Regions from separate parts of the Klebsiella sp. MISC125 genome, predicted to be linked through region 2. Evidence: predicted binding sites of a transcription regulator. Region 2 holds the regulator's gene; the other holds the start of a gene.
The links. The regulator Fur, encoded in region 2, represses iron uptake genes when iron is present. The targets are predictions, from matches to a motif close to ATAATAATGAGAACNACTATCAA.
Positions count from the first base shown of each region.

Region 1: the regulator Fur is predicted to act here: its motif matches at 2,583-2,605, upstream of fhuE (ferric-rhodotorulic acid/ferric-coprogen receptor FhuE).

Region 1 covers NZ_CP180448.1:3,425,049-3,432,616, reverse strand. Annotated here, with positions in the region: gene ACMYSL_RS16290 (oxidoreductase) at 1-412, opposite strand, end outside; gene ACMYSL_RS16285 (DeoR/GlpR family DNA-binding transcription regulator) at 405-1,148, opposite strand; gene ACMYSL_RS16280 (YncE family protein) at 1,228-2,316, opposite strand; gene fhuE (ferric-rhodotorulic acid/ferric-coprogen receptor FhuE) at 2,722-4,887, shown strand; gene ACMYSL_RS16270 (helix-turn-helix domain-containing protein) at 4,943-5,479, opposite strand; gene ACMYSL_RS16265 (helix-turn-helix domain-containing protein) at 5,659-6,288, opposite strand; gene ACMYSL_RS16260 (fimbrial protein) at 6,708-7,238, shown strand; gene ACMYSL_RS16255 (fimbrial biogenesis chaperone) at 7,292-7,568, shown strand, end outside.
Region 2 covers NZ_CP180448.1:4,318,615-4,326,182, forward strand. Annotated here, with positions in the region: gene ybfF (esterase) at 1-375, shown strand, start outside; gene ybfE (LexA regulated protein) at 509-802, shown strand; gene fldA (flavodoxin FldA) at 953-1,483, shown strand; gene fur (ferric iron uptake transcriptional regulator) at 1,775-2,227, shown strand; gene chiQ (ChiQ/YbfN family lipoprotein) at 2,298-2,630, opposite strand; gene chiP (chitoporin ChiP) at 2,678-4,081, opposite strand; gene glnS (glutamine--tRNA ligase) at 4,521-6,188, opposite strand; gene nagE (PTS N-acetyl glucosamine transporter subunit IIABC) at 6,368-7,568, opposite strand, start outside.

The sequences.
Region 1 (7,568 bases), 890 kb from region 2:
TGTCCCAGCGGCGGTTATGGAACACCGACAGCACTCGCTGTTTCTCTTGCGCAAGCGCAATCAGCTCGCGGGCTTCCTGCATATCGAGCGTAAACGGTTTGTCGACCACCACGTGCTTACCAGAGTTTAAGGCCAGCCGGGCGAGCGGGGCGTGGGTCGCGTTTGGGGAGGCAATGACCACCAGATCGATATCCGGATGCTGAATAGCCTCTTCAGGTGAGGCAATTACGGTCACATTCGGCAAATCGCGCTTCACTTTTTCTTCATCGCGGGAAGCGACAATCGCCAGATTCAGGCCGTCAACGGATTGGATCAGCGGCGCATGGAAGGTTTTGCCGACAAAACCATAGCCAATCAGGGCGATATTGATGTTCTTAGCGTTATTCATAAGCGTCTCCGCGTCATTACGCATCAGCGATGTTGAGGTGTATTGAGCCGTTATCCTTCAACTCTTTCCACGGACGGTCGAGAAAGAGCTGATGGATATCGGTGAGTTCAGCGACCAGCCAGGGTTCGCAGTGGTTCAGTTTCATATGGTCGGCGACCAGCCAGTGTTCAGCGCTGGCCGCCAGCATGGCGCGCTTCACCTGGGCATCGGCTTCCTGGCTGGCGCTCAGGCCAAGTTCGGCATGAAGCGCGCAGGCGCCAAGAATGGCGATATCCGCACGATAGCGTTCGAGCAGCGACAGGGTGGCGTGACCGGCAAACAGGCGCTGTTGCATATCCCATTTTCCACCCAGCAGAATAAGCTGAATATCCGGGCGATCGCTGAAGTGCTGGGCAATGTCCAGAGAATGGGTAATGACCGTCATGGGGCCGGTTACCTGGCTCGCGACGGCCAGTACCGTGCTGCCTGCGTCAAGAAACAGAGTCGATCCGCTGGGGATCTTCTCAGCCACCATTTTGCCCAGGCGCTGTTTGGTATCCGCGAGCAGAGCGTTTCTGCTTTGGCGGTTCATCAACGAGAGATTCAGGGCGATAGCGCCGCCGTGATTCTTCTGTGCGAGGCCCTGTTTTTCGAGATCGGTAAGGTCGCGGCGCAGGGTATCCGCAGAAACCTGCAGCTTATCTACCAGCTCGCTGATAGTGACTTCACCCTTTTCGCTAAGAATATCAAGCAGGTATTTTTGCCTGGCCGTTTTATGCATCTTTTAAATTCCGCAAAATGCTGCAATAACTCGCATAATACAGCATTTTGCGGCAAAAGAAATCGGGATGATGCGGAGGTTAGTTCAGCGCAATGCGCGCCACGCTGTCAGGGCCTTTGGTTGTGTTATCCTCGTTGAAATCCTGCTTGATGGTGACGTAAAGCGTGTTGCCGTCAGGAGAAATCAGCAGGCTGTTCGGATGGCTATCGAAAGACCATGTATTTTTCAGCGCATAGCTGGTGGCGTCGAGTTGTAATACCTTTTTCGACTCGCGCTGGCTGATATAAATTTCATTGCGTTTGGCGTTGAATTTGATCCCCAGCGCATCACCCTCAAGACGTTTAATCACTTTGCCCGTACGCTCATCAAACACCAGCGTCGTTTTCGCTTTTGAATCGTCAGTCACGAACAGGCGGCCAGTCGCCGGATCTTCCGCCATGTTGAGGAACAGGTACTCTTTGCCGTCGCCCGGAGTCCAGCGTTTTTCAATTTTATTGGTGGCCGGATTAATCACCAGAATTTCGCCGCCGCCGTTAGCCGCATAGATGCGTTTGGTTAGCGGAGAGTAGATGATCCCGGTCACCCATTTGCCGGCTTTTTCAATCTGGGTTTTCAAAGTCATGGTTTTCGCGTCAACCACGGAAATGTAGCCGGGATCGGTCACGCGGCCGATGTAGAGTTGATTGTCGTGAAACAGAACTTCCCGCGCGCCAACGGGATCTCCATCTTTGTCCTTGCCCTCGAACATCAGGCGTTGCAGTACTTTCCCACTATGGGCATCCACTTTTGACACGCCGCCGTCCAGCGAGTTAGTGGTGTAGAAAACCTGACCGTTATCATCGACCGCCATACCAAAGTTTTTGAGATCGGTATGGGTTTCGACCGTGGTGGTCAGCGTTGTCGGGTCAAGTCGGTAGAGCATGCCGCCGTTAACGTCTTTGAACCCCTGAGCGCTGGCAACAAACAGGGCATTTTGCCCAGGTATCAGAGCCAACTCATATAAACCATCCCCCAGTTGACGCTGGACCAGAGGTGATGTGGTTTTTTGGTGGACGGCGGCAGTGGCTGGTGGCGATGTCTCTGCCATGGCCTGCAACGTGGTCAGGGTCAATGCCGTAACCAGCGCAGCGGAAAGCGTGGTTTTATGCGGGCTGAACAACGATTTCATTCTGAACTCCATCATTGGGTTTACGTGCTCTAAGGCAGAGCAACGTCGCTAAAACAAGAATGAGAATCATAATCATTTGTTTGGGTTGAGCAAATTGGCTAACGGAGTGGGAGGGGGGAGAGCGCTGATTTCTAAGACCCTGGATGGGTATTTTTCAGCGGTAGTGAGTGGGAATGCGGGGTGGGGAGAGGCTAATACATTGATTTGATGTAAGTATACATTTCCTTACAGTTAACTTACAAAACACTATGAGTTTAATAAAACAAATAATTATCATTTCCATTCTCAATTGTTGCTGTTTCACGTTATTTGTGGCGCTAAACCTCATGGAATAGAGGGCTATTTCATCAGCGCTGCCGGCGCAACAGCTGCATTCACAAGAATAATTCCTGATGGAAAAAAGTTATGTTTCTCAATGGCAAGGGAAGTTCAGGGCACGCATCCATAAACAAAATAGTAAAACCGTTCACCGTTTCGCTGCTGGCGTTGGCCGTACACGCGTTTATTCACCCTGCCCAGGCAGCAGAAAATACTCAGCAGAATATGGTGGTGTACGGCAGTACTGAAAATACCGCGGATGACCCGCAGGATTACGCCGCGAAAACCACGCGTGCGGGCACCAAAATGCTGCTGGCACCGCGTGATGTGCCGCAGTCTGTCAGCATCGTTACCCAGCAGCGTATGAAGGATCAAAACCTGCAAACTATCGATGATGTACTGACCAACGCGACCGGCGTGTCATCGCAGGAAATCGACAGCGAACGTTCGTATTACTACTCTCGCGGCTTTGAAATCACCAGTTTCTCCTACGACGATATCCCCACCTCGCTGGGCGATGCGTGGAATTACGGCGATGCGGCGGAAGATACCGCTATTTACGATCGTATTGAAATTGTACGTGGCGCAACCGGGCTGATGACCGGAGCAGGCGATCCCGGCGCGACGGTGAATATGGTGCGCAAAAAAGCCGACAGCAAAACTGTAACCGGCAACGTCAGCGCCAGTTACGGGAGCTGGAACAAGCAGCGCTATGTCGGCGATTTCTCGACACCACTCAACGCCGACGGCAGCGTACGCGGACGGGTGATTGCTGGTTATCAGGATCAGGATAGCTGGCTGGATCGCTATCATAAGACCAAAAAGTTTCTTTACGGCGTCGTGGATGCAGATTTAACGGACAGGACAACGTTGTCGCTGGGCTGGGATTACCAAAAAACCAATACCGGTAATCCAACGTGGGGCGGGCTACCGAGCCTGTATAGCGACGGCTCGCGCACCCATTATGATCGCAGCACCAATACGGCAGCCGACTGGACGCGCTACGCTGTCGAATCGCGCAAGGTGTTTGCCAATCTGACCCACGACTGGGATAACGGCTGGTCATTGCGTTTCAACGGTACTCATGGCGAGCAGACGTTTAACGACACCTTGCTGTACGTGATGGGTAACCCCGATGCGACCACCGGTGAAGGTACCACCGGCTGGGGCAGTAAAGACCGCGGCAAACGGACCCTTGACTCTTTTGATACCTACGCCAGCGGGCCGTTTAATTTATTTGGCCGCCAGCATCAGCTTATGGCCGGGGCCAGCTACAGCCGACAGCACAACGCGAGCTATAGCCAGGATGGGCCGATGGATAGCGACCAGATGGGCATCTTTAATAACAACTGGAACGGCAGCGTCGCTCAGCCGGAATGGGGTGACTGGTATCTTAATGCCGATGATATTGTGCGGCAGAAATCAGCCTATACCGCCGCGCGTTTCTCTCTGGCCGATCCGCTGTCGCTCATTCTTGGCGCTCGCTATACGCAGTACAGCGCTAACGGCAGCAGTGGCGATATGCGCAAATACAACATGACGCCATACGGCGGCGTGGTCTACGACATCACGGAAAGTTTGTCGGCCTACGCCAGCTATACGTCAATATTCTCGCCACAAACTAAACGATCCGCTGATGGGGCATGGCTGTCGCCAATCACCGGCAAGAACTACGAAACCGGGCTAAAAGCCGACTGGATGGATAGCCGATTAACCACCAACTTCGCCATTTTCCGCATCGAGCAGGAGAACGCGTCGGAAGCCATCAGCGGGGTCTTTGTCAATGGCTCCAGCGAACAGGCTTATCGCGCGACAAAAGGCGCGGTGAGTAAGGGGGCGGAGTTTGAAGTTAATGGCGCGGTGACGGACAACATGCAAATGACCTTCAGCGCCACCCGCTACGTCGCTACTGATAGCAGCGGCCGCTACAACAGTTTCGCCCCGCAAACACAGCTCAAACTGTTTACCCGCTACCGTGTTCCGGTGCTGCCTGAACTGACCGTCGGCGGCGGTGCAACCTGGCAAAATCGGGTTTATAAGGATGTGACCGGCCCGGATGGTGAAACGCAGCGTCTGTATCAGGGCAGCTATCCGCTGGTTAACCTGTTTGCGCAATACCAGTTAACGAAGCAACTGACCGTGCAGGCGAACGTCAATAACTTGTTCGATCGTGAATATTACTCGTATCTGGATGATTCGGCGGTTTATGGCGAACCCCGTAACGTTTCGGTGAATATGAACTACACGTTTTGAAAATTTGCCCAGCCGATACTGACTATCTGCAAAGGTGGGTAACCTGGTTGGGCGTTTAAAAGCGGGTGGGTAAATGGTGAATGGCGATCAGTTTGCCATTTTCCAACTGGATATAGTTGCCCTTTTTAAGCTCAGCCAGCATTTTCATAATACTGCTGCGTGATAATCGGGTGCGGTCAAGAATGTACTGATAAGCAGCGGTACTGGCACGAATTTCGTCAGCTTCCTGAATGAGCATCAGTAACTGATAGCGTAAAATATCAAAGCTGGTAGGTGCCGTCAGCATTTCGTTATAAATGAAAAGCTTGTTAGTCACGAACATGACGTGTTTAGCTAAAAGATCCCAAACTTGTTTTTCTTCAACCAACGCCATTACTTGCTCATAAGGAAGGGTGGCGATTTCAGATTCCGTCATCGTACGTAGATGAAGATGTTCGGATAACGGTACGGTAAAACCCAATGCCAGTGGGGCGGAGAGAATACCGAGCGAGAATGCATCTTCATTACGAGCGAGCAGAAGACTCCCTTTGCGTACAAAATGGCACAGTGGCTCTGCGCTGCGGCGAAAAAAAAGTTTGCGGCCTTTAGCCATCGTGCGGAAATCCTCATCGCAAGTCACCGCGGCAAGAAGACGCGTTAGATGCGGGGAGGGAATTTTGATATCGGTGTGACGATCGTGCGCTGTCATAGATTTTTCTGGTTAATCTGATATGACATTAAATCTAGCAGAACATTGTCGTTGGACAACATAATGCCCGTTGAGAGAAAACGTTAGTACTTCATCGGGATGCCCTGTTTTATCTGTAAAAGAATGCCTCGCTCGGTCGTAATGTAGCTCCCCTTTTTTAGTTCAGCGAGGATCTTCATAATGCTGCTGCGAGAAAGAAACGTACGCGACTGGATATAATTTGCCGCCGTAATAGTGTGGCGAATTTCCTCGGATTCCTGCATCAATTCATACAGCTGAGAACGTATAATCGCGTACGAAGTTGGTGCCGAAATGCGCGTGCAGTGATCGTAAACCCTTCCCGCTGTGTAAATTAACAGATGTGACAGACTCTCCCATAAATCTCTTTCGGCAATAATTGTGTTTGCTGTAAATAAAGACAGGCAGGCAATGCGGGAAGGCTCCATCGTTTGCATATAAAGATAGTCAGCAGCCGCAAGCTGATTGCTTAAACCAAAAACATAAGGAGCTGATTCCGAGTTCATCATGAAGCCATCTCGGGTGCGAAAAAGGGCAATACTTCCCGAAAGCAACAAGTAACATTTGCGGGAGCTATCATTCTCATAGTTAATTTTTTGTCTTGTATATGTTTCAAATATGTTGGATTCAGGTTTGAGTTGGTTGATCAGGTTTTCAATATGCTGATTAGGTTTAAAGGTTAAAGCATTGTACATACTTGTTTTCACTGTTTTTATACCGTCAGATACGTTTAACTCTCTGCTGGGAGAACGTTGTGCATGAATATGCCGATTCATTTGAGACCGAAATTATGTGCCAATATGTAGCAGGGAGTGAATATCCCTGTCGGTGTAAAATTACACCGAAAAATCACTTGAGTTGATGTGTGTATTTATATCAATATTTAAAGCAGTAGTAATGATGTTGGGTTTTTTAATATTGATTCATTACGGGTTGATATCTCCTGTTTAATGTTTTTTATGGTAAGCATATTCTCATGCGTTACCTCCGACATAATGACTATTTACATACTAATATGATGAAGTAATGGAATTTCTGTGAAATATGAACTGATGAGACATACATCTAATGTTTTATTCACAGGAATATACTTAACCAAGTAAGGAGTATCACAATGAATAATAAAATAATGATCGCCGCATTCGCCGTTAGCGCCGCTTTGTCCGCAGTAAACGTTTATGCTGCTGACGGTACAATCAACTTCACCGGTGAAATTATTGACCAGGCCTGTACTGTTGATATCGGCAGTGGCAACACGATGACCGTTGACCTTGGTCGCGTAGCCCGGACTTCTTTCCAGAGTACAGGAGATGAGTCTGATTCAACGAAGTTCACGATTAAATTAATCAACTGCCCAGCTTCCGTTAGCTCGGCGAAAGTGAAATTCGATGGCGCGAATGACTTAAGCAATAGTGATTTGTTGGCTGTGACTCAGGGGGCTGCCGCGGCAACGGGGGTCGCCGTCAAATTGATGACAGCGGATAAAAGCCTGCAGGGCCTGAACCAGGTCAATAGCTATAGCTATCCGCTGGTCACAACGGCTGATAACAACCTCGATTTCTATGCGTCCTACCAGGCAACTCAGGCGGTTGTTACCGCCGGTACGGCTAACGCAGTAGCTAACTTTACCGTTAACTATAACTAATTCTTTAGCGTCAAACGGGGCCGATATTCGGCCCTTACTGTCCGGAGTATTCAATGAAGTTTTTTACTGGCGTCATGATGAGCACGCTGTTAATGGCAACTATCACCTCAATATCTTACGCAGGGGTGATTATCGGCGGGACGCGCGTCATTTACGCGGGTGATAAAAAAGAGGCATCATTAAGTATTACGAACCCTGACGATTTACCCTATCTGATCCAATCCTGGATAGAGCCGCCATCCACCAGTGGAGGTAAAGCGCCTTTTATTATTACGCCACCGTTGTATCGGCTGGATAAAAAACAGCAAAACGTTATGCGCATCGTACTGA
Region 2 (7,568 bases):
GTGACCGACGCCCACGCGGCCACTCGCCAGCAGGCAGCGACGGTTATGCGCGAACACCTTCATGAAGAAGGCGTCATTCAGTTCCTGCTGAAATCCTTTGTGGACGGTCAGTGGCGGTTTAACGTGCCGGTATTGTGGGAGCAATATGACAATATCGTCGGCTGGCAAACCATCCCCGCCTGGCCGCATCCGGCGCAGTTTATCCCCGGCGGTAACTCACCCTACGTAACCGATGCCTACCGTGAGGCTCTGCTGGCTCAATTCCCCCAGGCACGGGCCCATGTGATTGCCGGAGCCGGACATTGGGTACATGCAGAAAAACCAGAGGCCGTTTTACGGGCAATACGCCGTTATTTGACCTCCATAGCCGCGTAACTGGCTAAAATCTGCCCGACCGCGCGGCAGAATGCCCGCGGTCGTTGGCGCAGCCCCTCGCCTGATGTATTATGGCGGGCTATCTGCGTCGGCTATGCCCGACAGCTTGTTTCCCCCGAAGTCACTCTGAATCATGGCAAAAGAACAAACGGACCGTACGACATTAGATTTGTTCGCAACCGAGCGTCGGCCGGGTAGACCGAAAACCAATCCGCTTTCACGCGACGAACAGCTGCGTATCAACAAACGCAATCAGCTCAAGCGCGATAAAGTTCGCGGTTTGAAGCGCGTTGAGCTGAAGCTCAATGCCGATGCGGTTGATGCGCTCAATGAGCTGGCCGAAGCCCGCAACATGAACCGCAGCGATCTGATTGAAGAGATGCTGATGAACCAACTGGCGGCCCTGCGCAGCCAGGATAAAGCCTAAAACCCTCAAAAAATAAGCTTTCATGTAGCAGAGTGTGCAGTCGGGCGTGATTGCTGTTTCCGCGCCCTTCTCAGTTCTGCTATCATTGCCCCTATCTGTGGGCATTTAAGTCCCTACCACATCATTAAGTTTCAAGAGGTTATTTTACTCATGGCAATCATCGGCATCTTTTTTGGCAGCGACACCGGCAACACCGAAAATATTGCAAAAATGATTCAAAAGCAGCTTGGTAAAGATGTTGCTGATGTTCGCGACATTGCCAAGAGCAGCAAAGAAGATCTGCAAGCTCACGATATTCTGCTGCTCGGCATTCCAACCTGGTACTACGGTGAAGCACAGTGTGACTGGGATGATTTCTTCCCGACGCTGGAAGAAGTCGATTTCGACGGCAAACTGGTCGCGCTGTTTGGCTGCGGCGATCAGGAAGACTACGCTGAATACTTCTGTGATGCGCTGGGTACCATTCGCGACATCATCGAACCGCGCGGCGCCACTATCGTTGGTCACTGGCCGACTGCTGGATATCATTTCGAAGCATCTAAAGGTCTGGCAGATGATGACCACTTCGTGGGTCTGGCCATCGACGAAGACCGTCAGCCAGAACTGACTAACGAACGCGTGGAAAAATGGGTAAAACAGATTTCTGAAGAGCTGCACCTCGAAGAAATCAAGAATGCCTGAGTCTAAACGGCGTTATCGTCAGATTTCGCCGAATTAATAGATAAAAGCAATCAAAGTTATAGCTACAAGTTTTTAACTTTTAATCACATATCTGTACAATGTCCTCTGATTTAACGAGGTCACGTGAAGCACTTTGTAGCCAGTGCCTCGTTTTTGACAGCATACAAGGCCCGATGCTTGCAGTTTTCATTTCACCATGGCAGTTCTATAATGAGACGCATTACATCGGGTGATTCTCTGTATTACTTCCGCTGATGGAAGTAGATCGTTTAGCAACAGGACAGATTCCGCATGACTGACAACAATACCGCATTAAAGAAGGCTGGCCTGAAAGTAACACTTCCACGATTAAAAATCCTGGAAGTCCTGCAGGAACCGGATAACCATCATGTCAGTGCGGAAGACTTATATAAACGCCTGATTGATATGGGTGAAGAGATTGGCCTGGCCACCGTCTACCGCGTACTGAACCAGTTCGACGACGCCGGCATCGTCACTCGTCATAATTTCGAAGGTGGTAAATCCGTTTTCGAACTGACGCAGCAGCATCATCATGATCACCTGATTTGCCTCGATTGCGGCAAAGTGATCGAATTTAGCGATGACTCAATTGAAGCTCGTCAGCGTGAGATTGCCTCCCGACACGGTATTCGCCTCACCAACCACAGCCTGTACCTGTACGGTCACTGTGCAGAAGGCGATTGCCGCGAAGATGAACATGCCCACGACGCGGTGGAAAAGTAATTCCCCGTTGCGTAAGCAGCAAAAAGCCAACCTGATGGTTGGCTTTTTTTATGGCTACGAAAAGTAAAAATCAGGGTTTCGTGTTGTTGCTACGAATCTCTTTCCAAATCTGGTCACAGCGCGACTGTACAGCCTGATCGTTACCGGTTTTACGCGCCTGGATACATTGCTGGTAATCCAGTACTCGCACGCTTTCCTGGGTGGCGAACTGCTGATGCTGCTTCTCTTGCTTCAGAACGTCTAATACGCTCTGGCAGGCTTCGACTTTATCTGGGTTACCTTCAGCAGTATTAATACAGGCGCTGTAGGCATCTTTTAACTTTGAATCCTCTTTCGGCGCTGGCGACTGCGTGCAGGCAACCAGACCTGCCGCCATAATAGCGACAAGCAATAGCTTCTTCATAATCGACCTCGGGAAATTGCGGCAGGCTCATGCCCGCCGCACTGGCATCAGAAAATGGTGAATGGAGCAATAACCATGAACTTCACGTCGCGCTCATCCTGGAAGATGTTGCCGTAGCCGCCGCTCCAGCTTGGGATATCGGAGTGGTTGTCGTATTGAGTAAAGTGCAGTTTAAACAGCGTACCCTTCGCACGTCCTTCCTGTACGGTGTACATCGCATCCAGGCTGTAGGCTGACTCTTCCAGACGTTTGTCAGGGTTGTAGTAAGCATCAGGAGAAGACATTTTTCCTGGTTTTGCATCCCATGCATAAACGTAGGACGCGCCGAAGGCCCAACCCGGCATATTCCAGTTCTTCATGTCATACATCGCCCCGAAGAACACCGCTTTTTCACCGTTGGCGTTGAAGTCAGAGCGGTTATCCCACCAGACATCGAGACGACCGTTAGATGAGGCGTAAGTCGGCGTCATACGTTGCAGGAAGTAGCCCTGCTGACCATCGGCTTTAACCCAGGTTCCTTCCAGGCGCAGGTCGAGAACATCGGCAACTTTATAGCCAAAGGTCAATGCCTGCAGCCAGGCGGTACCATCATAAATATCGTTCGCCCCGCCGTTACTGACTTTATCGCGAGTACCGTAGAACTGGTAGCTGGTGTTTAGCGGCGTGCCTGCGATATCAAATTTGTAGCTGGCCTTAGCGAAATACTGGTCGATGTAACCCTGTGCCTGGCCAAATGCGGCTTCCAGCACGAGGTCATTTTTAAAATCATACTTGGCGCCGAGAGAGTGGAGATAATCAACCTTGGTTTTCTTATCGTTCTGGTAGAACTCGTCCATTTCAATGTGCCACGGTGCTTTATATTCGTTTGTCCACATATAGGAGAAACTCAGCGCGCCCGTATCACCATAATCAAAGTTGGCACCGGCTTCAGCACCCTGGTAAGTACCCGGCATAAAGCTCCAGTGCGGAGCCAGCAATGTTTGACCGGTAGGCTGGATATAGCCTGCACGTGCCCATGCCGGGCCAAATTTAAATTTGGCGGCTGCTTTGTACAGACTGATCCCGCTCTTATCACCGGAATAGTCTTCATCGTAAGTTTTATTGCGCGAGGAGAAAGCGATTTCGTTCGGGTGGCCGCTGTCACTGCTTTCGCCCATTTCGATGGCGGTAAAGGCGGCAACATCAATACCGAACATGTCGGCAGCATAGCCAGACTGGAAATCCAGGTTGGCGTTCCAGGTGGAGTGAGAAAGGTTAGTTTTGTATTTGTCACCGTCGGTCACATCTTTACGGTCACGCTCACGCTGCCAATAATAGATGCCGCCGGTTAACGTTGAATCATCAATGAACCCTTCTGCTTTCGCATCCGGTACCATTGCAAAACCTGACAGTGCTGTCACACCGGCGATAGCCAGCGCCAGCGTACTACGTTTGCCACTAAACGTACGCATATGCATATCCTCTTTGACTTTTTAAAAACGCAGTTACCAAGGGCAACTAGCGAAAAAAATAAAATAAAACTGCTAAAAAAGTGGAGCGGTAAAATCCGCATAACCACTGGGTATAGACTATTTTTCGTGACGCGAATTATCAATCTCTTTCGGTGACAAAAGATGAAGATTATGACAAAGCGCACATAATCTATGTCTTTTTGTTTCAGTCGTAGAAGTCATGCATTTGACGTGGAAGTGCTTGCTATATCAGAAAAAACAGGCGTAATGAAAGCGATTACATGTTTTTATAGTGGATGACCAAAGGGATAAACAGTCGTAATTTTTACAATCTGTAAACAAGATTAATTCGCATCGCGAAAATATGACAATTTAATCCCCTGATTCTGAAATAAAAAAAAACGCCGCTGTTTGCGGCGTTCTCATTGATGGCGGATAACTACGCGCCGACTTTCGCCCAGGTGTCGCGCAGACCAACAGTACGGTTAAATACCAAATTGGTTGCGGTTGCATAGCGGCTGTCGAGGCAGAAGTAACCTTCACGCTCGAACTGGTATGCTTTTTCAGGCTGCGCCTGCGCCAGGCTTGGTTCAGCAAAACCCTGCTTGATAATCAGCGATTCCGGGTTCATGACCGACAGGAAATCATCAGCAGCACCGGGATTTGGCACGCTGAACAGACGATCGTACAGACGAATCTCTACCGGCAGCGCATGTGCTGCGCTCACCCAGTGAATAACGCCCTTAACCTTGCGACCATCGGCCGGATCTTTGCTCAGGGTGTCAGCATCGTAGGTACAGAAGATAGTAGTGATATTACCTTCCACGTCCTTCTCTACGCGCTCGGCTTTGATAACGTAAGCATTACGCAGACGGACTTCTTTGCCCAGCACCAGACGCTTGTACTGCTTGTTCGCCTCTTCACGGAAATCCGCGCGATCGATCCAAATTTCGGCGCTGAATGGCACTTCACGGCTACCCATATCCGGTTTGCTCGGATGATTCGGCATCGTTACCTTTTCGCTGCCGCCCTGCGGATAGTTTTCGATAACCAATTTAACCGGGTCGATAACGGCCATCGCGCGCGGAGCGTTTTCGTTCAAATCCTCACGAATGCAGGATTCCAGCGAAGCGATTTCAATGGTGTTGTCTTGTTTGGTCACGCCGATGCGTTTGCAGAACTCACGGATGGATTCAGCGGTATAACCGCGACGACGCAGACCGGAGATCGTCGGCATACGCGGGTCATCCCAACCTTCAACGTGCTTCTCGGTCACCAGCTGATTCAGCTTGCGCTTGGACATCACGGTGTATTCGAGGTTAAGACGCGAGAATTCATACTGACGCGGATGCACGGGGATGCTGATGTTATCCAGCACCCAATCGTACAGACGGCGGTTATCCTGGAACTCAAGGGTGCACAGGGAATGAGTAATCCCTTCCAGCGCATCGCTAATGCAGTGGGTAAAGTCGTACATCGGATAGATGCACCACTTGCTTCCGGTCTGATGGTGATCGGCAAACTTAATGCGGTACAGCACCGGATCGCGCATGACGATAAACGGAGAAGCCATGTCAATTTTTGCACGCAGGCAGGCTTTACCTTCTTCAAAACCGCCGGTACGCATTTTTTCAAACAGCGCCAGGTTCTCTTCTACGCTGCGATCGCGATACGGGCTGTTTTTACCCGGCGCTTTCAGCGTGCCGCGATATTCGCGAATCTCTTCCGCCGACAGTTCATCAACGTAGGCAAGGCCTTTGTTGATCAGCTCAACCGCATACTGATGCAACTGATCGAAATAGTCAGACGAGTAGCAAACGTCCCCGGACCAGTGGAAACCTAACCACTGCACGTCGTTTTTAATCGACTCAACGTACTCGATATCTTCCTTCACCGGGTTGGTGTCATCGAAACGCAGGTTGCATTGACCCTGGTAATCCTGGGCGATACCAAAGTTCAGACAAATAGACTTCGCGTGGCCAATGTGCAGATAACCATTCGGTTCCGGTGGAAAACGGGTATGAACAGTGGTGTGCTTACCAGTAGCCAGATCTTCATCGATTATCTGACGAATAAAGTTAGTCGGGCGGGCTTCTGCCTCACTCATCGCGGGTTCCTCAAAGCGTAAACAACGTATAACGGCGTATGATCTTATAAGCCGAAGAGGCTGACAACCTTTAGTTACGCAAAAAAGGTATCAAACGGAAATATTGAGGTTATTTGCAGTAAAAAAAAGCGGCGCAGATTTCGCTGCGCCGCTTGAGGCATAAACTCTACTCAGGAGCCTTACTTGCCTTTAATTTCGTACAGCGGTGTCTGACCTGCTACAACCTTACCGGTTGCCTGAATAACCAGCGCGCTGTAGTCGTCGCTGTTGCTGCACACCACCGGGCTAATCATGGAGCGCGCGTTAGCGTTCAGGAACTCAAGATCCAGTTCCAGAATCGGCTGACCAGCGTTCACTTCCGCGCCCTCTTCCACCAAGCGTTTAAAGCCCTGGCCGTTAAGCGCAACGGTATCAATACCCATATGGACAACGATTTCCGCGCCATTTTCAGTTTCCAGGCAGAATGCATGGTTGGTGTTAAAGATCTTCACCACCGTGCCTGCAGCCGGAGCAACAACAATCTTGTCCGTCGGTTTCACCGCCACGCCGTCGCCGACGGCTTTGCTGGCAAACGCTTCGTCCGGAACCTGCTCCAGAGCCACAATGTCACCGGTAATTGGCGAAACCAGCGTTTCCACGGTTTTCGCATTCGCCACGGCCTGTGGTTTAGCAACTGATGCAACAGGTGCGCTATGAGCAGAAGAGGCAGATGTCGCCGCAACCGGGCCACGCGCAACCACTTTCTTCATTTCATCACCAACGGATTCAGCTTTCGCACCCACGATAACCTGAATGGTCTGTTTGTTCAGTTTAACCACACCCGAAGCGCCCAGGCGCTTACAGGCCGCATCGTTAACCAGTGCAGAGTCTGCAACGGTCAGACGCAGACGAGTAATACACGCATCAATCGCTTTCAGGTTATCCGTACCGCCAACCGCTGCGATGTAGTTGGTTGCCAGTTGAGTCAAACCTTCTTCGGTATTGCTGTTTGCTTCCTCAGTCACCACGTCATCGGTTTTATCTTCACGACCCGGCGTTTTCAGGTTGAACATACGGATAACCGCACTGAACAGCAGGAAGTAAATGACGAAGAACACCACGCCCATAACAATCAGCATCCAGACGTTTTTACTGGCTGCTGGCAGGCTGTACATCAGAACATAGTCGATAGCACCTGCGGAGAAGGAGAAGCCTGCATGGATGCCCAGCGCTGTCGCAACGAACAGGCTGATACCGGTCAGGATGGCGTGCAGGAGATACAGCAACGGCGCCAGGAACATGAACAGGAATTCCAGCGGCTCGGTAACACCGGTCAGGAATGCGGTAATTGCGACAGACAGCAGCATACCGCCGACCATTGGACGACGTTCTTTAGGGGCC